Regions from separate parts of the Arthrobacter sp. 001422645 genome, predicted to be linked through region 2. Evidence: riboswitches for the same ligand, from Rfam matches in the RefSeq annotation. Region 2 holds a riboswitch; the other holds the start of a gene.
What was found. A riboswitch is a leader RNA that binds a small molecule or an ion and turns the genes downstream of it on or off. The one in region 2 is predicted to bind glycine.
Positions count from the first base shown of each region.

Region 1: it holds a riboswitch for glycine, as region 2 does, so the genes downstream of both, gcvP (aminomethyl-transferring glycine dehydrogenase) here and gcvP (aminomethyl-transferring glycine dehydrogenase) in region 2, are expected to answer to the same signal.

Region 1 is NZ_JCBANT010000025.1:24,913-36,114, reverse strand. It holds gene gcvT (glycine cleavage system aminomethyltransferase GcvT) at 74-1,201, opposite strand; gene gcvP (aminomethyl-transferring glycine dehydrogenase) at 1,212-4,064, opposite strand; glycine riboswitch at 4,119-4,225, opposite strand; glycine riboswitch at 4,227-4,324, opposite strand; gene AC6EUH_RS18090 (hypothetical protein) at 4,572-4,961, shown strand; gene AC6EUH_RS18085 (hypothetical protein) at 5,012-5,320, opposite strand; tRNA gene AC6EUH_RS18080 (tRNA-Leu) at 5,762-5,843, opposite strand; gene AC6EUH_RS18075 (ANTAR domain-containing response regulator) at 6,049-6,654, shown strand; gene AC6EUH_RS18070 (DUF202 domain-containing protein) at 6,720-7,103, opposite strand; gene AC6EUH_RS18065 (YidH family protein) at 7,103-7,471, opposite strand; gene AC6EUH_RS18060 (DUF302 domain-containing protein) at 7,619-8,026, shown strand; gene pyk (pyruvate kinase) at 8,144-9,643, opposite strand; gene AC6EUH_RS18050 (glutamate synthase subunit beta) at 9,719-11,176, opposite strand; gene gltB (glutamate synthase large subunit) at 11,169-11,202, opposite strand, start outside.
Region 2 is NZ_JCBANT010000020.1:49,774-60,975, reverse strand. It holds partial or broken gene AC6EUH_RS17040 (serine hydroxymethyltransferase) at 1-367, opposite strand, end outside; gene gcvH (glycine cleavage system protein GcvH) at 364-747, opposite strand; gene gcvT (glycine cleavage system aminomethyltransferase GcvT) at 1,309-2,457, opposite strand; gene gcvP (aminomethyl-transferring glycine dehydrogenase) at 2,470-5,358, opposite strand; glycine riboswitch at 5,398-5,515, opposite strand; glycine riboswitch at 5,517-5,615, opposite strand; gene AC6EUH_RS17020 (TetR/AcrR family transcriptional regulator) at 5,915-6,454, opposite strand; gene AC6EUH_RS17015 (MFS transporter) at 6,672-8,198, shown strand; gene AC6EUH_RS17010 (Dps family protein) at 8,273-8,752, opposite strand; gene AC6EUH_RS17005 (sigma-70 family RNA polymerase sigma factor) at 8,962-9,780, opposite strand; gene flgN (flagellar export chaperone FlgN) at 9,997-10,563, shown strand; gene AC6EUH_RS16995 (carbon storage regulator) at 10,624-10,896, opposite strand; gene AC6EUH_RS16990 (hypothetical protein) at 10,971-11,202, opposite strand, start outside.

The DNA.
Region 1 (11,202 bases), on a different contig from region 2:
GTGTGTTTCCTTAAGTTTTGGAGTGCGATGGTGAGAGGGCGTGGGAGAGGTGGTCCCGGACTCAGTGAGGTCTTTACTTCTGTCGCTTGTAGAACGGCAGAGCGACGACTTCGAAGGGTTCTGCTTTGCCGCGCAGGTCGATGTCCAGGGCGGTGCCCAGTTCGGTGAACTCGACGTCGACGTAAGCCATGGCGACCGGGTAGCCCAGGGTCGGGCTGGGCTGGCCGGAGGTGACTTCTCCAACCACGTTGCCGTCCTTCAGGACTGGGTAGCCGCCACGGCCGGCACGGCGGCCGAGACCCTTCAAGCCGACCAGCTTGCGCTTTGAACCGGCCTCCTTGTCTGCTTCCAGGGCGGAGCGGCCCACGAAGTCGCCTTCCTTGCTCTTGAGTGCCACAACGGGGCCCAGACCGGCGTCGAACGGTGAGCGCTTGAGGGACAGCTCGTTGCCGTACAGCGGCATGCCGGCCTCGAGGCGGAGAGAGTCGCGTGAGGCGAGGCCGCACGGGACAATGCCGAACTCAGCCCCCGCTTCGGCGACGGATGCCCACAAGGGGGCAGCGGCGTTGTTGGCTACAAAGAGCTCGAAGCCGTCCTCGCCGGTATAACCGGTGCGCGCCAGAATGACGTCGTAGCCGGCCACGGTGAGCTCGTTGAACGCGTAATACTTCAGGTCGGTGACAAGCGCGTGCTGGGCCTCATCAGTCAGCTTGAGCAGGATGGCCTCAGCCTTGGGACCCTGCACGGCTACGAGGGACATCTCCGCGGAGACGTCCCCGACAATGACGTCGAAGCCACCGACTTTGCCGGAACGGGCCCGTTCTGCCAAGGCAGCAGCGACGGTGGGTGCGTTGCCCGCGTTGGGGACCACCAGGTACTTCTCGTCACCGAAACGGTAGGTGATGAGGTCATCGACGATGCCGCCGTCGGCGTTGCAGATGAGTGAGTACTTGGCTTTGCCATCGGCAATGGCGGAGAGCTTGCCTACCAGGGCGTAGTCGAGGAAGGCTGCGGCGTCGGGGCCGGTCACCCACACTTCACCCATGTGCGAGAGGTCGAACAGGCCAGCGGCGTTGCGGACGGCGTGGTGTTCGGCCAGCTCGGAGCTGTACTTCAGGGGCATCTGCCAGCCACCGAAATCGGTGAAGGAGGCGCCGAGTTGCTTGTGCTCTTCGTAGAGAGCCGTGTACTTCTCAGACATGTCGGGATCCTTAGTTTTCAAACTCGGAAAGCGGCGGGCAGGAGCAGATCAGGTTCCGGTCGCCACCGGCGCCGTCGATCCGGCCGACCGGGGGGAAGTACTTGTCCTGCTTGAGGTGGTGGACCGGGAAAGCGGCCTGCTCCCGTGGGTACTGGCGGGTCCAGTCAGAGGACACGACGGCGGACGCGGTGTGGGGTGCGTTGCGTAGCGGGCTGTCCTCGACGGTGAAGTCACCGGTGGCTACTTGGTCGATCTCGGCGCGGATGGTGATCATCGCGTCGATGAAACGGTCGATCTCCGCCAGGTCCTCGGACTCGGTGGGCTCCACCATTAGCGTCCCTGCCACCGGAAACGCCAAGGTGGGGGCGTGGAAGCCGAAGTCGATCAGGCGCTTGGCCACGTCTTCCGCGGTCACGCCGGTCTTGGCCGTCAGTTCGCGCAGGTCCAGGATGCACTCGTGCGCCACGAGGCCACCTTCGCCGGTATAGAGGATGGGGAAGTACTCGTTGAGACGGGCGGCAACGTAATTAGCTGCCAGAAGCGCGGACCTGGTGGCCTCGGTCAGGCCTTCGGCGCCCATGAGCTTCACGTACGCCCAGGAGATCGGGAGGACGCCTGCGGAGCCGAAGTTAGAGGCCGAGATTGCCACACCGTGACCCTCTTCGTGCACTGCCTTGTTCGCGTCCCCTGGCATGAAAGGTGCCAGGTGGGCCTTGGCCGCGACCGGGCCGACGCCTGGCCCGCCGCCGCCGTGCGGGATGCAGAAGGTCTTGTGCAGGTTCAGGTGCGAGACGTCGCCGCCGAACTTACCCGGCTGCGCCAGGCCCACGAGGGCGTTGAGGTTGGCGCCGTCCACGTACACCTGGCCGCCGGCAGCGTGCACTGCCTCGCAGATTTCTGTAACGTCAGCGTCGTACACACCGTGGGTAGACGGGTAGGTGATCATGATCGCCGACAGACCGTCTTTGTGCAGCTCGATCTTGGCGTTCAGGTCAGCGTGGTCGATGGTGCCGTCCGGAGCGGTGGCCACCACAACAACCTTCATCCCGGCCAGGACAGCGGACGCGGCGTTGGTGCCGTGCGCGGAGGCCGGAATCAGGCAGACGTTGCGCTGGGCATCACCGCGGGAGCGGTGGTAGCCGCGGATGGCCAACAGGCCCGCGAGCTCGCCCTGGGAACCGGCATTCGGCTGCAGGGAGACCTGGTCATAGCCGGTGATCTCGGCAAGGTCAGCTTCCAGCCCGTTGATCAGTTCGCGCCACCCGACGGTCTGGGATTCCGGGGCGAACGGGTGAATGGAGGCGAACTCCGGCCAGGAGATCGCTTCCATCTCCGCTGTGGCATTCAGCTTCATGGTGCACGAACCCAGAGGGATCATGGTGCGGTCCAGCGCGAGGTCCCGGTCGCTCAGCCTGCGGATATAGCGCAACAGCTGGGTCTCCGAACGGTGCGTGTTGAACACTGGGTGCTGCAGGTACTCGGAGGTGCGAAGCACCGGTTCGGGCAGTTCAAAGCCCTTCGCTTCAGCGACCGGACCGGCACCGAAGGCGACGGCAATGGCGGAGAGGACCTCCGTCGTCGTGGTTTCATCAGCGGAGACGCCGATGGTATCCGCGTCGATCCGGCGCAGGTTGATCCCACGTGCCTCTGCGGCAGCGATGACCTTGCCAGCCTTGCCGGGGACGCGGACCGTGACGGTGTCGAAGAACGTCTCGGTGACCAGTTCGCGGCCTGCGATCTTCAGCGTGGTGGCCAGGCTGCGGGCGTTGTTGTGGACGCGCTCGGCAATGGCCTTCAGACCGTCCGGGCCGTGGTAAACGGCGTAGAAGGAGGACACGATCGCCAGCAGCGCCTGCGCGGTGCAGATGTTGGACGTGGCCTTCTCGCGGCGGATGTGCTGCTCGCGGGTCTGCAGGGCCAGGCGATACGCCGGGACTCCGGCGATGTCCTTGGAGACACCGACCAGGCGGCCGGGCATGGACCGCTCGAGGCCCTTCTGGACCGCCATGTAAGCGGCATGCGGGCCGCCGAAGAACAACGGGACGCCGAAACGCTGGGTGGAGCCGACGGCGATGTCGGCGCCCTGCTCGCCGGGCGGGGTGATGAGGGTCAGCGCGAGCAGGTCAGCGGCGACGGTGACGAGGGCGCCGCGTTCCTTGGCCTCGGCAATCACGGCGGTGTGGTCGAACACGCGGCCAGAGACGCCGGGCTGCTGCAGGACCACGCCGTTGATGACGCCCTCAGGCAGTCCCTTGGAGAGGTCAGCGACCTCCACCTCGAAGCCAAGGGCTTCGGCGCGGCCCTTGACGATCGCGACGGTCTGCGGCAGGCAGTCGGCGTCGAGGACGGTCTTGCCGTCGTGGGCCGTCTTGTTTTTGTTGGCGCGGCGCATCATCAGCACGGCCTCGGCGACGGCGGTGGCTTCGTCCAGAAGCGACGCGTTGGCGATCGGCAGGCCGACGAGGTCCTGGACCATGGTCTGGAAGTTCAGCAGCGCCTCGAGCCGGCCCTGGGAGATCTCCGGCTGGTACGGGGTGTACGCCGTGTACCAGGCGGGGGCTTCGAGGATATTGCGGCGGATCACGGCCGGGGTGACGGTGTCGTAGTAGCCCTGCCCAATCATCTGGACCGCGGTCTTGTTCTTCGCGGCCAGCCGGCGGAGCTCGGCAAGGACCTCGACCTCGCTGAGGGCGTCCTTGAGGGCCAGCGGCTTGGCCTGACGGATGGAATCAGGGACGGCGACGTCCACGAGGCCGTCAACGCTGTCATAGCCCACGGCCTTGAGCATGGCGTCAATATCGGCCTGGCGCCGCGCACCAATATGCCGATCGGCAAAGGTTAAAGGGGACGACTGGATGGTCATGAAGGAACTCCATAATTCAGGTGGCGCATTGGGTGCGCCACATTGATTTGGGTTCCTCCCCGCTCTGTATTGGACCTGAGAGTTTCCGCGCCCCCTGCTGTTAGCAGGGTGACCCTTGCACCGTCGGTGAGTCCGAATATCCGGACTGCTTTCCAGAGTTGCCTTGCCGCGGCGGTACGTGGGCCTGAGAGATTCCTGGGGAGGATTTGCTCCTACGGCGCCTGCAGAACGTACCGGCAGGACTCTCCCGCCGCAGATCATAAGCACATGTCACTTGGTTGGTGACACGCCTCACACTTTAGCCTCTGCTCGGACAGGGACGCAAGAACCGACTCCGAATGTGTCTTTTGCCGAGCTGCGGTGAACCGCCACTAGGGAATTGCTGGCCACGTCAGAGAAATGGCATCGCCTCCCGCACCCTCGCCAGCCGCTGGAAGCACCTCGTGGATCCACCGGGCGCCCTGGCATTCACCGCCATGGGCCTTCAGCCCGTGGATTCATTCGGCGGTGCCCAACGCCAACAAGATCGCGCCCGCAGCGGAGATGGGCAGGATCGACGTGCTGCTCTCGCTGGACGACGAAGAGCGTAAAGACATCCGGCGCCAGATTCTCGGGAAGACACCCGTTGACCCGGATCACATTGTCGTCTCGCGGGCCGCGGCCGTGCAACTGCGAAAAAATCTCGCCACACAGCTCATCTTGCTGCCCGTGCTGCCGCTCATATTCATTCCCCAGGTCATACGCGGAGCCGGGTTCCTCTCCTGGCTCATGGCGGCTGGCGTGGCTATCTTGGTGATTGGGCTGATGCACGTTGTCCGGGACTTCCAGCGGGCTGGCAGGTTCCTTGACCGCACGGCAGAGCCGGGCGCCCCGGGCGCAAAGGGACCACCGGAGTGACCCGTTCGAGGATCCCTTCACCGGACGCTACTGAGCCGCCACGAGCACGTTCACGAGTCGCGAACGCCAGCATCGAGCCCACTCACCAGCGCACTACGCAGCCGACTGACCGCGTGCGACGAGGCCCCGTTACCGACATCCTGGAACGACCCCATGCCGCCTTGGTACAAGGTAAGAGCATTCCGCGTTGCTTCATGCAGATCGCGCGGGTCTGAGATACCGATGAACTGTTCGTCGAGCCAGTCGGCAACTTCTATTCGCTGCTTGTCCTGTTCTGCGCGGGCCACAGCACGTAGCTCTGCGGCTGCGGCGATTATCTCGTCTCGGAAAACTTCCACGTTGTGCTGATTGCGACTCATTCACAAATCCCATGTAGTTGCCAAGCCCTCACGCACAGCGACGGACCCTGGACCCACCGCCCGTAAGCCGGTCCCCCACCGCAACACCTTCCGGGCACTCCCCGCTGCGAGAATTCCGATACAGATACTGAAAACCCGGATTCGCGCATATCCCGCCCGCAAAACTGTCCCGCTCGGTTTGGAGAATCGCGACAGTTCCAAGTTTCCCAGGAGTTCCGGCTGTCCACAGGGACGACCTTCAGGGTCTGATCGCACCTCTCAGCAGGTCATGCAGTTCCGAGCGCTCCCGGCCATGAAGGAGTGAGCAGCAACACCGCTGTCTAAGCCAAGAGAAGGAGCCGCCAGACCAGCCGCCACTAACAAAAATGGGCCCGTAGGGGCCCACAAAAGGAGATTTGTACACATTCAGAGGACCACAAGCCCCTGAACAGGGAAAACACGTGCCCGAGGTGGGACTCGAACCCACACACCTTTCGATACCGCATTTTGAGTGCGGCGCGTCTGCCAATTCCGCCACTCGGGCGCGGACTACACCGGTGTAACAATCACTCAACCACAGTGCTGTGAGCAACGCGATCGCTTCCGGTGCGCGAAATTACTCTACATGCAGATAGGCTGAATTCCAGAATCGCGCCAGTGACGCCGCATCGAACCAGTCCGGTCCAAGTACACCAGCGGGCGGAACCTAAGATGGTTTAGTTCCCGCCGTACCTTTCCAAGGAGTTCCCGTGTCAGAACAGACGGAGTCAAACCCCACGACCACGCCGGCGCGCCGCGTGGTTGTCGCCGAGGACGAGACCCTCATCCGGCTCGACATCATCGAGATCCTGCGGGGCGAGGGCTACGACGTCGTCGGCGAAGCGGACAACGGCGAAAAAGCCGTTCAGCTCGCCGAAGAACTGAAGCCGGACCTGGTCCTGATGGACGTCAAGATGCCCGTTATGGACGGCATTTCCGCTGCCGAGAAGATCGTCAAGGCCCGGATCGCCCCGGTGGTCCTGCTGACCGCCTTCAGCCAGAAGGAACTCGTCGAGCGCGCCCGCGACGCCGGTGCCATGGCCTATGTGGTCAAGCCGTTCACGCCTGCCGACCTGATTCCGGCGCTGGAAATCGCGCTGTCCCGCCACGAGGAAATCAAGGCCCTCGAAAGTGAAGTGACCGACCTCCAGGAGCAGTTCGCCACCCGCAAGCTCGTGGAACGCGCCAAGAGCCTCCTCACCACCAAGATGGGCCTGACGGAGCCGGAGGCATTCCGCTGGATCCAGAAGACCTCCATGGACCGCCGCCTCAGCATGCGCGAGGTTGCCGAGACCATCATCAACCAGGTCAACTAAGACGCTTCTCCCCCGGGTCCGGGAAGCCGCTCACCCGCGGCCTCCCGGACCCGGCAATTTAAGCGCTAATGCGGTATCCGCTGGCCAAGTTGCACTGCGGCAGCCAGCGCCATAATTCCGCCGGCCACTGTGGCCACGGCCATTACGGCAGGCACCGCTCCCCCGCTGAGGGCGACCCTGTCGCTGTCGGACGTGGTGAGGATTGTGTGAATCCTGCGGTACCGCCGCTGCGTGACAATGAGCGCCACGAGTGACACGGCAGCGCCCAGCGCGGCCGGAGCGAGTGCCCACAAACCCAGGAGCTCCGGCAGGATGCGGAGCGCCGCGAGGGATCCGACGGCGACCGCCAGCGCCGTCCGGCGCCAGGCTAGAGCGGTCCGTTCCGGCTGCAGGCCCGCGTCGAACGGCCGGTGACTCCGGCCGGGTGCGTTCTCAGGACCGCCGGTCATCAGGCGAGGACAACCGCGAAGACCACCAGGATCCCAGCCACGGAAACGGCAGCCCCAATCGGGGACGCCAAGCGGGCGGCCGGCAGCGGCCTGTCGAGGCGCAGTGCACGCTCGATCTGCATCCACCCGAACCACGCCTGCACGGGCGCGGCAATTCCGGCGACGATGAGGACTACGGACGCCGAAAGGCGCAGCCCGTCCTGCAGGTTCAGCCCCAGCGCCTCCAAAGCAACGCCGCTGGCAATCAGCGCCAGGGAGGTCCGTATCCAGGCTAGGTATGTGCGTTCATTGGCGAGGCTGAACCGGGCGTCCGGATCTGATCCCTGGGAATACAAGGCTGCCGGAAATCGTCTCGTTGCGTTAGTCATGGCACTTTCAGGTCGAAGGGGGAACCACCGGGCCGCTCATGCCTATTCACGCAGGATCACCCGGGGACCCTTCGAGCATTGCAGATACCACCCAGGGTCGTCAAACACCCCCGGGGGTATACAATGGGGTATCGAAAGGAGCTCCGCATGAGCTACACCCACACCGTGACTCTTCCCCTTGACTGGCAGGAGGCAGTGCAGCGGACCCGCGACGCCCTGGCCGATCAAGGCTTCGGCATTCTGTCCGAAATCAACGTTCGCGCTACCTTCGAGGCCAAGCTCGGCGCTGACGCGGCTGCCGCTGTCGGCGACTACGTCATCCTCGGTGCCTGCAACCCGGCGCTGGCCAGCCGCGCCCTCGCTGCCGATCCCGAAATCGGCGCCCTGTTGCCCTGCAACGTTGTGGTCCGCCGAGGAACGAGCGACGTCGTGACGACCATCAGTGCCATTGATCCTCAGACGATGGTCCAGCTCAGCAACAGCGCTGCTGTCCAGGACGTCGCCAATGATGCGGACACCCGGCTGCGGAAAGCCCTTGCCAGCCTCACCGGTTAAGGGGCAGTGGCGGGCACTGGGCCCCAGCTGTAAGCGACCAAGCAACACAAAAAAGGAGAGGGTCCCCGCCGCGTAAACCGCGTGGCGGGGACCCTCCCTTTCGTCTGAGCTGCGGAACTAGATCTTGGTGTTCCGCTTCTTCTTTTCCGGCCAGGGGCCGAGCTTATCCTTGGCGACCTCGGAGTCGCCCGTGCTGCCCGCGTCGGCCAGGTCGCCCACCTTGTGGACCTTCAGCATGTTCGTGGAACCGGCCTTTCCGGGAGGCGAGCCGGCCGCGATGACCACCATATCGCCGTCCTCGGCCAGGTCCAGGCTCAGCAGGCTGCGGTCCACCTGGGCGGTCATCTCGTCGGTGTGGCCCACCATGGGAACCAGAACCGGCTGGATGCCCCAGGTCAGCGCGAGCTGGTTCCAGACGTGCTCCACCGGGGTGAAGGCGAACACGGGCCGGACCGGGCGCAGCCGCGAGAGGCGCCGGGCGGAGTCACCGGACTGGGTGAAGGTACAGATGTACTTCGCATCCAGCTGGTCGGCGATTTCGACGGCGGCACGGGTGATGGCGCCGCCGCGGGTCTTGGGCTTGGTGCCCAGCGGAGGGACGCGTTCCAGGCCGTGGACCTCGGTGGACTCGATAATCCGGGCCATGGTCTTGACGGTCTCGATCGGGAACTTGCCCACGCTGGTCTCGCCCGAGAGCATCACTGCGTCGGCGCCGTCGAGCACGGCGTTGGCACAGTCGGAGGCCTCGGCGCGGGTGGGGCGCGGGTTGTCGATCATGGATTCCAGCACCTGCGTGGCCACGATGACCGGCTTCGCCCAGCGGCGGGCCAGTTCAACGGCGCGCTTCTGGACGATCGGGACTTCCTCGAGGGGAAGTTCCACGCCGAGGTCGCCACGGGCCACCATGATGGCGTCGAAGGCATCGATGATCTCGGGGAGCTGCTCCACGGCCTGCGGCTTCTCGATCTTGGCGATCACCGGCACGCGGCGGCCTTCTTCGTCCATAATCTCGTGGACGCGCTTGATGTCCGAGGCATCCCGGACGAAGGAGAGGGCCACCATGTCCACGCCGCGGCGCATGGCCCAGCGGAGGTCGTCCTCGTCCTTTTCGCTCAGCGCCGGAACGTTGACGGCAACACCGGGCAGGTTGATGCCCTTGTTGTTCGACACGTAGCCGCCCACGATCACCTGCGCGACCACCTTGACGTCGTCGACGTCGATGGCCCTCAGCGCCACCTTGCCGTCGTCAATCAGGAGAGCATCGCCCGGGTTGACGTCTTCGGTGAGGCTCTTGAGCGTCGTGGAGCAGATGTCCTTGGTGCCCGGGACGTCCTCGGTGGTGATGGTGAAGGTGTCGCCGACGGCGAGGAGGTGCGGTCCGTCCACGAACCGGCCGAGGCGGATCTTGGGGCCCTGGAGGTCGGCCATCACGGCGACGGCCTTGCCGAGCTGACCGGCTGCCTTGCGGACGTTCTCGTAGGTGGTGTCGTGCACGGAGTAGTCGCCGTGGCTCATGTTCATGCGTGCCACGTCGACGCCGGCTTCCAGCACCGCGAGAGTGTTCTCGAAGCTTGCGATTGCCGGTCCGAACGTGGCTACGATTTTAGCGCGTCTCATATACCTACCCTAGTAGTCGATTGCATTGATGAAGTTATTGGCGGAATGTAACAGCGCCGGGCCGGAGGGACGCGCCTAGAGAACGGCCATGGCCCGGTCGGTCGGCGCCACGGGAGCCGGGAGGATGGTGCTGCCCATCAGGAACTTGTCCACCGCGGCGGCGCAGGCGCGTCCCTCGGCGATGGCCCAGACGATGAGCGACTGGCCGCGGCCGGCGTCTCCGGCGACGAAGATGCCTTCCGTGTTGGTCATGTAGTAGCCGTCCCGGGCCACGTTGCCGCGGCCGTCGAATTCGGCGCTGACCTGCTCGGTGATCCCCGCCCGCTCCGGGCCGGTGAAGCCCAGGGACAGGAACACCAGGTCGGCGGGGATGATCCGCTCGGTGCCGGCCTTCGGGAGGCGTTTGCCGTCGACGAATTCGGTTTCGGCCACCTTCACGCCGGTCAGTTTGCCGTTCTCGCCGACGAACTCCACGGTGGAGGCGAGGTAGGTGCGTTCGCCTCCTTCCTCGTGGGCGCTGGCAACTTCGAACAGGGTGGGGAACGTCGGCCACGGCTGGTGGCCGGCACGCTCCGCGGGCGGCTGTTTGCCGATCGCCAGGGTGGTGACCGAGGCGGCCTGGTGGCGGTGAGCGGTGCCGAGGCAGTCCGCGCCGGTGTCGCCGCCGCCGAGGATGACAACGTGCTTTCCGGCAGCGTTGATCTGCTTCTCCACCGTCTCCCCCGCCACCACCCGGTTGGCCGGGACGAGGTAGTCCATCGCGAAGTGCACACCTTCGAGCTCGCGGCCAGGGATCGGCAGGTCACGCGGGACGGTGGCGCCGGTGGCAACCACCACGGCGTCGTACCGGCGGCGCAGCTGCTCCCAGGTCACGTCCGTGCCGACGGCGACGCCGGTCCGGAAGCGGGTGCCCTCGGCCTTCATCTGCTCCAGGCGGCGGTCCACCTGTTCCTTTTCCATCTTGAAATCGGGGATGCCGTAGCGCAGGAGCCCGCCGATCTTGTCGTCGCGCTCGTAGACGGCGACGGTGTGCCCCACCCGGGTCAGCTGCTGCGCGACGGCGAGTCCGGCCGGGCCGGAGCCGACGACGGCGACCGTCTTGCCGGTGAGGCGTGCCGGCGGCAGCGGGTTGACCCAGCCGTTTTCGAAGGCCTGGTCCACGATCGAGACCTCGACCTGTTTGATGGTCACGGCGGGCTGGTTGATGCCCAGCACACACGACGCCTCGCAGGGCGCCGGGCAGAGGCGCCCGGTGAATTCGGGGAAGTTGTTGGTGGCGTGCAGCCGTTCCATCGCTTCCTCGCCCTTGTCCCGCCAGACGAGGTCATTCCATTCCGGAATGAGGTTGCCCAGCGGGCAGCCCTGGTGGCAGAACGGCACACCGCAGTCCATGCAGCGGCCGGCCTGGGACTTGAGGACGCCCTTCTCCTGGGCCTCATAGACTTCCTTCCAGTCCATGATGCGGACCGGAACGGGACGGCGGGGCTGGGTTTCGCGCTGACGTACTTTCAGAAATCCGCGTGGATCAGCCACCGGTCACCTCCAGGATTCGAGACCAA
Region 2 (11,202 bases):
CGTGCATGACCGAGGCGTTGGCCTGCGCGCCGGAGTGCGGCTGCACATTGGCGAACCCGGCGCCGAACAGGGCCTTGACCCGGTCGATCGCCAGCTGCTCCACAACGTCCACGTGCTCGCAGCCGCCGTAGTAGCGCTTGCCCGGGTAGCCCTCGGCGTACTTGTTCGTCAGCACCGAACCCTGCGCCTGCATGACTGCCTTGGCGGTGTGGTTCTCCGAGGCGATCATTTCCAGGCCGTCCCGCTGGCGGGTCAGCTCGGCGTCGATCTTCGCGGCGATCTCCGGATCCAAAGCGGACAGGTCCGCGTCCAGGCTCGGCGAGACCACCTGCTTGAAAACAGTGATCGTGCCTGCGCCCGCGCTCACAGTTCGCCACCGTTCTTGGACGCGTATTCCTGGGCGGAGAGCAGCGGACCGTCCGATTCGGCGGCAACCTTGAAGAGCCAGCCTGCGCCGTACGGATCGCTGTTGATCAGGGAGGGGTCGTCGACGACGGCGGGGTTGGTTTCGGTGACCTCGCCCGTGACGGGGGCGTACAGGTCCGAGACGGACTTGGTCGACTCGACTTCGCCGCAGGTCTCCCCCGCGGTCACCGTGGCGCCCACCTCGGGCAGGTCCACGTAGACGATGTCGCCCAGGGCGTCCGTGGCCACGGCGGAGATGCCGATGGAAACAACGTTTCCGGCCTCCCGCGCAACCCACTCGTGCTCGTCGGAGTACTGCAGTTCAGGGGCAACTCTTGCCATGTTTTTTCCTAAGTCTCGGAGTGGTCTTGGTGCTAAATCTATTGTGGCTGGGTTACGGACTGGCCGTGGCTGGGTTACGCGGCGGGGTTCGCCATCCTCCGCGTGCTCGCTCGTACACCCCACCGTCCCCCTAACCTCGCAAGCTCGGTCAGGGAACCCGGACGATGGGGCACTCGCTTAGACGCACGCTTCCGGATGCCGCGCCCCCGCCGCTAGCAGCCAGTTCAGTTCCGGGAGCCAACAGTGTCTGACTGGCCCCAGTTCCGGAAAGGAACCGTGGCCGTTCGTATTCTTCTAGGGCCGACCCTCGGGAGGCGGTTCAGCTCCCAGCACTTTTGGCTTTCAAAGGCGCCGGTTCCCGTTGGTCCTGTTGTGGTTCTTTGTCTTCAAGGTGAGTTGCACCCGAGGTGAGCAGGGCCCCTTCGGGCCCGACATCCGGCAGCATGCGTCTAAGGGAGCGTCACGTCCGCCCAGCGGGCGTCTTCGCGACCGAGCATGCAGAGGATGTCGGACCCGACGGGCTAACGCAACCATAGTCACGCAGCCCCGGGACCAGCCGGGCTACTTTTGGCGCTTGTAGAAAGGCAGTGCCACAACTTCGAACGGCTCTGCCTTGCCGCGGAGGTCGATGTCCAGGGCGGTACCGGGTTCGGTGAAGTCGACGTCGACGTAGGCCATCGCGACCGGGTAGCCGAGGCTCGGGCTGGGCTGGCCGGAGGTGACTTCGCCGACGACGTTGCCGTCCTTGAGGACCGGGTAGTGACCGCGGCCGGCCCGGCGTCCGAGGCCCTTGAGGCCGACGAGCTTGCGGCCCGTGGTGGATCCGGCGCCGGCTTCCTTCTTGGCGGCCAGGGCGGTCTTGCCGACGAAGTCGCCTTCCTTGGACAGCGCGACGATCGGGCCCAGCCCGGCGGCGAACGGGTCGCCTTCGAGGGAGAGTTCGTTGCCGTAGAGCGGCATCCCCGCCTCGAGGCGGAGCGAGTCGCGGGACGCCAGCCCGGCGGGCGTCAGCTCGCCGTCCTCGGCGATCGTGACGAGCGCCTGCCACAGAGCGGCGGCGTCGCCGTTGGACACGAAGATCTCGAAGCCGTCCTCGCCGGTGTAGCCGGTGCGGGCCAGCAGGAGTTCCTGGCTGGTGCCGCCGAACATCAACGGAACCTCCACCGCAGCGTAGTACTTCAGCCCGGTGACGAGCTCGTGCTGCGCGGCGGGAACCAGGCGCAGCAGGATTTCCTGGGCTTTGGGACCCTGCACGGCGATCAGCGAGATCTCGGCGGAGGCGTCCTGGACGGTGACCTGGAAGCCTTCAGCCCGCTCGGCCAGGGCCGCGGCCACGACCTTGGCGTTGCCCGCGTTGGGAACCACGAGGAACTTATCAGTGTTGTCGGCCCCCGCCGGGCGCCGGTAGGTGATGAGGTCGTCGATGATGCCGCCGTCCTCGTTGCAGATCAGCGAGTACTTGGCCTTGCCGATCGCCATCGCGGAGATCTTGCCGACCAAGGCGTAGTCCAGGAACGCCGCGGCGTCCGGGCCGGTGACCCAGACTTCGCCCATGTGGGAGAGGTCGAAGAGGCCCGCGGACTTGCGGACGGCGTGGTGTTCGGCGAGTTCGGAGCTGTACTTGAGCGGCATCTGCCAGCCGCCGAAGTCCGTGAAGGAGGCGCCGAGCTTCTTGTGCTCTTCGTAAAGGGCCGTGTAGTTCTCAGTCATCGGTGGCTGTCCTTAGCTGTCAGAGGCGGAGTCGTCGGAGTGGTCTTCGAAGGCTTCGAGTGGAGGGCACGAGCAGATCAGGTTGCGGTCGCCGGCGGCGCCATCGATCCTGCCGACCGGCGGGAAGTACTTGTCCTGCTTGAGCGTGTGGACCGGGAAAACGGCCTGTTCACGCGGGTATTTCCGGGTCCAGTCGGTGCTGATGACAGCAGCGGCGGTGTGCGGGGAGTTGCGCAGCGGGCTGTGCTCCACGGCGAAGTCGCCGTGGGCCACCTGGTCGATCTCGGCACGGATGGAGATCATCGCCGTGATGAACCGGTCGATCTCGCCGAGGTCCTCGGATTCGGTGGGCTCGACCATCAGCGTGCCGGCCACCGGGAACGCGAGGGTGGGGGCGTGGAAGCCGTAGTCGATCAAGCGCTTGGCCACGTCCTCGGCGGTGACGCCGGTCTTGGCCGTGAGCTCGCGCAGGTCCAGGATGCACTCGTGGGCCACGAGTCCGCCCTCGCCGGTGTAGAGCACCGGGAAGAAGTCGTTCAGGCGGGAGGCGATGTAGTTGGCCGCGAGCAGGGCGGACTTCGTGGCCTCGGTCAGGCCCTGGCCGCCCATGAGCTTCACGTACGCCCAGGAGATCGGCAGCACACCGGCGGAGCCGTAGCGGGAGGCGGAGATCGGCGTGCCGCTTTCGCCGTTGGCCGGATCCGCGGCGTTGCCGGGCATAAACGGTGCCAGGTGCGCCTTGGCCGCGACCGGGCCGACGCCGGGGCCGCCGCCGCCGTGCGGAATGCAGAAGGTCTTGTGCAGGTTCAGGTGCGAGACGTCGCCGCCGAACAGGCCCGGCTGGGCCAGCCCGACGAGCGCGTTGAGGTTGGCGCCGTCGATGTAGACCTGGCCGCCGGCGGCGTGGATGGCGTCGCAGACTTCACGGACGTCGGCGTCGTACACACCATGGGTGGACGGGTAGGTGATCATGATGCAGGACAGGGCGTCCCGGTGCTGCTCGATCTTGGCGGTGAGGTCCGCGTGGTCGATCGTGCCGTCCGACGCGGTGGCGACGACGACCACCTTCATGCCGGCGAGCACGGCGGAGGCCGCGTTGGTGCCGTGCGCGGAGGCCGGGATGAGGCAGATGTTGCGCTGCTCGTCACCGCGGGAGTGGTGGTAGCCGCGGATGGCCAGCAGGCCGGCGAGCTCGCCCTGGGATCCGGCGTTGGGCTGGATGGACACCTGGTCGTAGCCGGTGATCTCGGTCAGCTGCGCTTCGAGGTCCGTGATCAGTTCACGCCAGCCGGCGGTCTGGGACTCGGGGGCGAAGGGGTGGATGGAGGCGAACTCCGGCCAGGAGATGGCTTCCATCTCGGCCGTGGCGTTCAGCTTCATGGTGCAGGAGCCCAGCGGGATCATGGTGCGGTCCAGGGCGAGGTCGCGGTCGGAAAGGCGGCGGATGTAGCGCAGCAGCTGGGTCTCGGAGCGGTGGGTGTTGAAGACCGGGTGCTGGAGGTAGTCGGAGGTGCGCTCGACGGCGGCATCCAGGGCAAAGCCTTCTACTGAGTCAGCCACCGTCGCCCCGAAGGCGGCGACGACGTCGGCGACGATGGCCGCCGTCGCGGCTTCATCGGTGGAGATGCCGACGGTGTCCGCGTCGATGCCGCGCAGGTTGATGCCCTTCGCCTCGGCGGCGGCGACGATGTCCGCTGCCTTGCCGGGGACCGAGACCGTGACGGTGTCGAAGAAGGAGGTGTGCAGCACGTCCAGGCCGGCGGCCTTGAGCGAGGCCGCGATGGTCCGGGCGTGTCCGTGGGTGGTCTCGGCGATTGCCTTGAGGCCGTCCGGGCCGTGGTAAACGGCGTAGAAGGAGGAGACGATGGCCAGCAGCGCCTGCGCGGTGCAGATGTTGGACGTGGCCTTCTCGCGGCGGATGTGCTGCTCGCGGGTCTGCAGGGCCAGGCGGTAGGCCGGAACGCCGGCGTTGTCCTTGGACACGCCCACCAGGCGGCCGGGCATGGACCGCTCGAGGCCCTTCTGGACCGCCATGTACGCGGCGTGCGGGCCGCCGAAGAACAGCGGGACGCCGAAGCGCTGGGCGGAGCCGACGGCGATGTCGGCGCCCTGCTCGCCCGGGGACGTGATGAGGGTCAGGGAGAGGAGGTCCGCCGCGACGGTGACGAGGGCGCCGCGTTCCTTGGCCTCGGCGATCACGGCGGTGTGGTCGAACACGCGGCCGGAGACGCCGGGCTGCTGCAGGACGACGCCGTTGATGACGCCGTCGGGCAGTCCCTTGGAGAGGTCAGCGACCTCCACCTCGAAGCCGAGGGCCTCGGCGCGGCCCTTGACGATCGCAATGGTCTGCGGCAGGCAGTCGGCGTCGAGGACGGTCTTGCCGTCGTGCGCGGACTTATTCTTGTTGGCCCGGCGCATCATCAGCACGGCCTCGGCCACGGCGGTGGCTTCGTCCAGCAGTGAGGCGTTGGCGATCGGAAGGCCGACGAGGTCCTGGACCATGGTCTGGAAGTTCAGCAGCGCCTCGAGCCGGCCCTGGGAGATTTCCGGCTGGTACGGGGTGTAGGCCGTGTACCAGGCCGGGGCTTCGAGGATGTTCCGGCGGATGACGGCCGGAGTGACGGTGTCGTAGTAGCCCTGGCCGATCATCTGGACGGCGGTCTTGTTCATCGCGGCCAGCTGGCGCAGCTCAGCCAGGACCTCGACTTCGCTGAGCGCCGCGCCCAGCGCCAGCGGGGAGTCCTGCCGGATGTCCTTGGGAACGGCGGTGTCCACGAGGGCGTCGACGGTGTCGTAGCCGACAGCCTTCAGCATGGCGTCGACGTCGGACTGACGGCGTGCGCCGATGTGCCGGTCAACGAAGGACGTGGAGGCTGAGGTAACAGTCACAAGGAACTCCATAACTAAGGCGGCGCAGGGTACGCCACATTGATTCGGGTTCCTCCCCGCTCTGTATTGGACCTGAGAGTTTCCGCGTAGCCGTGCTCTCGCATGGCTCCGCTTGCACCGTCGGTGAGCACAGCAAGTCAAAAGACATGCCTGCTACTTTCCAGAGTTGCCTTGCCGCGGCGGTACATGGGCCTGAGAGATTCCTGGGGAGGGTTTGCTCCTACGGCGCCTGCTTGTACCTACAAGCAGAACTCTCCCGCCGCAGATCAAAGGCATATTAACTTGGCGTGACAACAGTCACAGCTCTCATTGTCCTACGCCCGGCCCGCGTCCGCAAACCAACGAACCGGGGCCGCGCGAGCGTTACGCGCCGGAGCCGCCGTCGGCCCACGACAGACGCTCCCGCACATCCGGCTGAAGTTTCCCAAACGCTCCGACGCATTCGACTGAAGTTCCCAAACTCTCCCCCGCCAGACGTGCGGGAGCGTTCCGCGTTGACCCGCCAGACGTGCGGGAGCGTCATGTGTTGACCCGCCAGACGTGCGGGAGCGTCATGTATTGAGCCGACTCAGCCGCGGAGCCGCCCCAGGGCGGTGAGGAGACTTTCGACGTCGGCGCCGACCTCCGGATCCGGCCCGCCCGGCCCGCGCGCCAGCATGGCATTGAAGTACAGCCCGTCCCCCATATAGAGGACCGGCTTGGCCATGGCGGGACCGACGTCGGCCGCCAGCAGTTCCAGCCAGGACGCCTGGACGGCGGCCATCCGCCGCAGGGTTTCCTGGTGGGCCACTTCGGCGAGCCGGGTGGCGGCGACAAAGACCCGGTCCAGCGGCGTGTCCGCCCAGACCGAGGACTTGATGAAGAACGCCGCGGCGCCTTCCGGTGCGGCTGCCATGGCAGCGAGGTCCTCGGCCAGCAGCCGGTCCAGCCGTTCCAGCAGGACCGAGATCATCGCTTCTTTGTTGGGGAAGTGGTAGAGCAGCCCGCCCTTGGAGACCCCGGCCAGCCGGGCCACGGCATCCAGGGTCGCGGCCCGCTCACCCTCTTCAATCAGCAGGGACTCGAACGCGTCAAGGACGGCTTCGCGGGCGACGGGTTTTCTGGCCATGCGTCCCATCATGCCCCGTGGCGGAAGTGTTTCTTAACGCCGGGTTTCCTAACTGTACCGTCCAGACGGTACAGTTAAGCTCATGAGCAACACTTCCATCACCCGCAACAGCACCGGCACGGTTGTCACCAACGCGGCCGGAAAAACGCCCACCGGGGCAACATCCGGCCAGGCACCGCGCGCGCCGTGGCGTGACTGGCTGGCGCTGGCGCTGCTGATGTTCCCGGTGCTGCTCGTGGCCGTCGACAACACCGCCCTGACCTTTGCCCTGCCGGCGATCGCGCGCAGCCTCGACGCCACCGGTGTGGAGCTGCTCTGGATTGTCGACGCCTATCCGCTGGTCCTCGCCGGCCTGCTCGTGGCAATGGGCAGCCTCGGCGACAGGATTGGCCGCCGCCGGCTGCTTTTCATCGGCAGTACAGGCTTCGCCGCCGTCTCGGCGGCCACCGCGTTCGCCCCGAGCGCCGAATGGCTGATTGCCGGACGCGCCGGGCTGGGCTTCTTCGGCGCCATGCTGATGCCCTCCACGCTGTCCCTGATCCGCAACATCTTCCCCGAGCCCAACCGGCGCCGGCTGGCCGTGGCCATCTGGGCCGCAGGCTTCTCCGGCGGCGCCGCCCTGGGCCCGATTTTCGGCGGCTGGCTGGTGGAGAACTTCTGGTGGGGCGCCGTCCTGCTCGTGGCCGCGCCGATCATCCTCCCGCTGCTGATCCTCGGTCCGGCCCTGATTCCGGAATCCCGCGACCCGAACCCGGGACGGGTGGACGTGCCCAGCATCATCCTGTCCCTGCTGGTGATGGTGCCGGTCGTCTACGGCATCAAGATCCTGGCCACCCACGGACCGGCCGCGGAACCGCTGGCCGCCATCTGCTTTGGCCTGCTGATGGGCTATGTCTTCATCCGGCGCCAGCGGCACCTCTTGCCGGCAGGTCCGGCAGTAGCAGCCCCGGCACAAGGCGCCGCCGGGGCACGGACCCGCCCCGCTCCCCTGCTGGATATCAGCCTTTTCGGCAACCCGGTCTTCAGCACCGCCATCATCGCCAACGTGCTGGCATTGTTCTCCTTCAACGGCTTCATCCTGTTCCTCGCCCAGCACCTGCAGCTGCTTGAGGGGCAATCGCCCTCGGAATCAGGCGTCGCCATGATCCCCGCCCTCATCGCCACTGTGGCGGCCGGGCTGCTGGTGGTGCCGCTGGTGAAGAAGGTCCGCCCCGGTTTTGTGGTGGCCGGCGGGCTGCTCCTGAGCGCAGCCGGCTACTTCGTGGTGGCCTTCGGCGATCACGGCAACGGCCCGGCGTTGCTGCTGGCGGCCCTGCTGGTGCTGTGCCTCGGCGTCGGCGCCGCGGAAACCATCTCCAACGACCTGATCCTCGGCGCCGCTCCCGCGGAGAAATCCGGTGCCGCGGCCGCGATCTCGGAGACCGGCTATGAAATCGGCTCCCTGCTTGGCACCGCCATCCTGGGCTCCATCCTGACGGCCTCCTACCAAGGCAACCTCCGGCTTCCCGCCGGCGCCGCCGAGGCTGCCCCCGCGGAGGCCTCCGCGCAGGCCGGCGAGACACTCGCAGGCGCCGTGGAGCTGGCCCAGGGACTGCCGGGACCGCTGGCCGACGCGGTGATGACGGCCGCCCGGGCCGCCTTTGACTCGGGTGTCCACATCACGGCGGCCATCGCGCTCGTCCTGATGGCGGGAGCGTCAGTCCTCGCCGCCGTCGTCCTCCGCAAGGTGCCGACGGCCCGGTAGCCCCGAGGGGTTAAACGCCAAAGCGCCCGACGCCGGTGGGAACCGGCGCCGGGCGCTGACGTTGCCGTCGGACGTTACTTGCTGTCCGCCGTGGTGACGCTGGTGTTGGCCCGCATCGTCTCGGCGTTGACCAGCCAGGCGTACTGCTCGAACTTGGCGATGAATTCGTGCAGCAGGTCCGCCGTCGTGGGGTCTTCCTCGTCCACGGCGTCGTGAACCTTGCGCATGGTACCGACGGCGGCCTCGAGGGCTGCGACGATCCGCTCGATGGCGTCCTTGGTGTTGATCAAACCGGCCGGGAACTCAGCGAGCGAGGTGGACTTGGACACCGTGGAGCTCCGGCCGTCCGGGAGGGCGTGAAGGGCGCGCATGCGCTCCGCCAGGTCATCCGCGAAAGCGCGGGCCGAGTCGATGATCTCGTCCAGCTGCAGGTGGAGGTCCCGGAAATTCGTCCCGACGATGTTCCAGTGCGCCTGCTTGCCCTGAACGTGAAGTTCGATCAGGTCCACGAGCACTGCCTGCAGGTTCGTCGTGAGCGTTGGTGTTGCTTTCATGCGTCCTCCTGAGTAGTTCCGGTACCGTCGCGCCGCGTTGCGGTTGAACCGATGCTGGTGAGTCCACTGCTGGTTCGTCCGGTACCGCCAGATCCGATGCTACCGACGCTACCCCAGTGCCGGGAGGGACCGCGACGCTCCGCCGATAATTTCTCGGTCAGCTTACTAAGTCGGCTTACTACTTGCCGGGGGGTGCGTCCGGGAACCGTTTAGACGGCCTCGTTGAGCACCGGCCCCTGCGGGAAGATGGCCCGCGTGAAGCCGCCCGTGGTGGTCTCTGCCAGCTGGGCGAGGTAGTCATTACGGCGCTTGGGGGTGATCCGGGACTGCGGCTCAAAACCCTGCCCGGGATCGTCCGAGTAGTGCGCGGTGAGGCCGTCACGCATGAGCCGGATGGCCTCGGCGCGCTGCTGGGAAACGGCGGCGTGGGTGGATCCAAGTTCCGCTGCCAGATCCTTGACGGTCCTGTCGCCGAAGTAGATCTCCTCGACGACGTAACGCATCCGCTCCGGGAGGGACTTAACCGCCGCGCGGAGGTACTGAAGCCGCTCGTCCGCGAGTACGGAATGTTCGGGGGTCAGGGTCTCCGCGGCCAGCGTGTCGACCACGGCTTCATCCAGTGGCGTCAGGGTCCGGGAGGCGTCCGCGAGGGCTGCCTCGACGACGCTCTGCTGCACACCCAGGGCTGCGGCGATCTCGTCGACGCTGGGGGTGCGTCCGAGGGCAGCGGCGAGGGTTTCCTGGACCGACATGGTTTCTTTGATCCGGCGCCGCGCCGAGCGGGTGGCCCAGTCGCTGGCGCGCATCTCGTCCGCGAACGCGCCCAGGATCCGCCGGCGCGCGAAGGCACCGAACGGCACGCCGAGGTCCGGGTCGAAGGAGTCCGCCGAGGTGATCAGGGCAATGGCGCCCGCAGACGCCAGGTCATCGCGGGAAAGGTGTGACGCCTTTGAGCACAAGTCTGAGACGAGGTAGCCCACCAGCGGAAGATGCTGTGTGACCATCTCGTTGCGTTCCACGCGATTCAATAGAGTGTCCCCCCATGAGACAGGATCCGGCAGCCTTAAACGAGCGGGAGCCGCACCCGAAATGGGCCCCGTGCTCCCCCCATGGAAGTCGGTGTTAAAAACCCGGGCGCAGCACCCAAGTCGAAACCTATCACCTGATCCGCGCTCTGCGTGTAACCTCAGGGAAAAGCTTGGCTGAAAATGCGGTAAGGCTTCTCGGCCGGGGCGGCAAGGGGAATGGGGCCCATGGGTGCAGGTGATCTTTCGGCAGCTCTCTGGCAGGAGCGCCGTCAGTTGGAATTGCTCTTATTCAGACTGGAGACGCAGCGGCTCCATGTCCTGGCCGGCAACGTCCAGTGGTTGAGCTTCACGGCCTCCGAAGTGGAGAGCGTCCTTGATCGCCTGCGCTTTGAGGCTTTGGCCCGGGGTGTCGAGTCGGCCGCGGTGGCGGCCGAGTGGGGTTTGCCCGCCCAGGCAACCCTGAACGAGCTCGCCGCGGGGGCACCGCCTGGCGCCTGGGCCGAGGTCCTGCAGGATCATCTGGACGGCCTGCGCGCGTTGCTCCGGCAGCTCAACGATGCCGCTCTCGCCAACGAGGACACGCTGCGCAACCTGAGCCGGCCGGTCGCGTCCGGCGCGGCCGCCGGAACGCGCAACGGCGACGCCGCTGCCACCCTGCCCGCGGACACTGCGGGGACTCTTGACCAGCTGACGACGGCGGGAAACATTGAGCGCGCCCTAGCGCTGGTCCGCCGGACGGCCCAGCCCCTTCTGGAGCAGTTTCTGGGCGGCAACCGCGGCTGACTGCGACTGTCTGTGCGTGACGCGTCTGCGTGTGCCCGTTCGGGGGTTAAGCGCCGGCGCTTAGTCCGCGGAGCGGGCCGGCTTCGGGGCCGGGGCCGGGGGCAGGAGCCCGCGCAGCGCGTCCTCCGCGTCCTGCCCGGCCTCTGCTCCGGCTTCAGCCGCCGCCAGGTTCGCCGCGGCAATCGCCTCGATGACCTCGCGGCGCTGGATCGGAACCCCGCGGGGGGCCTCAATGCCTATCCGAACACCGTCGCCGCGGCCTTCCAGAACCGTGATGACGATCCCGTCGCCGATCATGATCTGTTCGCCCGGCTTGCGTGTAAGTACCAGCATCCTCTCAATCTACCCTTCGCTGCGCGGAGCCGGTGACGAATCCTGCCGCTCGCAGTTGGTTCGTGCCTCGCATCTTAGATCCTGACCGAGCGGGCCTGGCCGGAGTCGATCCAGCCCACCGGCAGTCCCAGCGTGTTGACGGTTTCCGGGGTGGCGGTGTCGGCCGCCCCCACGACTGCGACGGCGGCGATGTCCAGTTGCGCGGCGAGCACACCCACCCAGCGCGCGGAGTCCTCCTGCTTGCGCCCGGCGTCGACCACCACCCACAGCTGGTCGGCGGACAGCGCGGCGACGGACTGGAGCCTC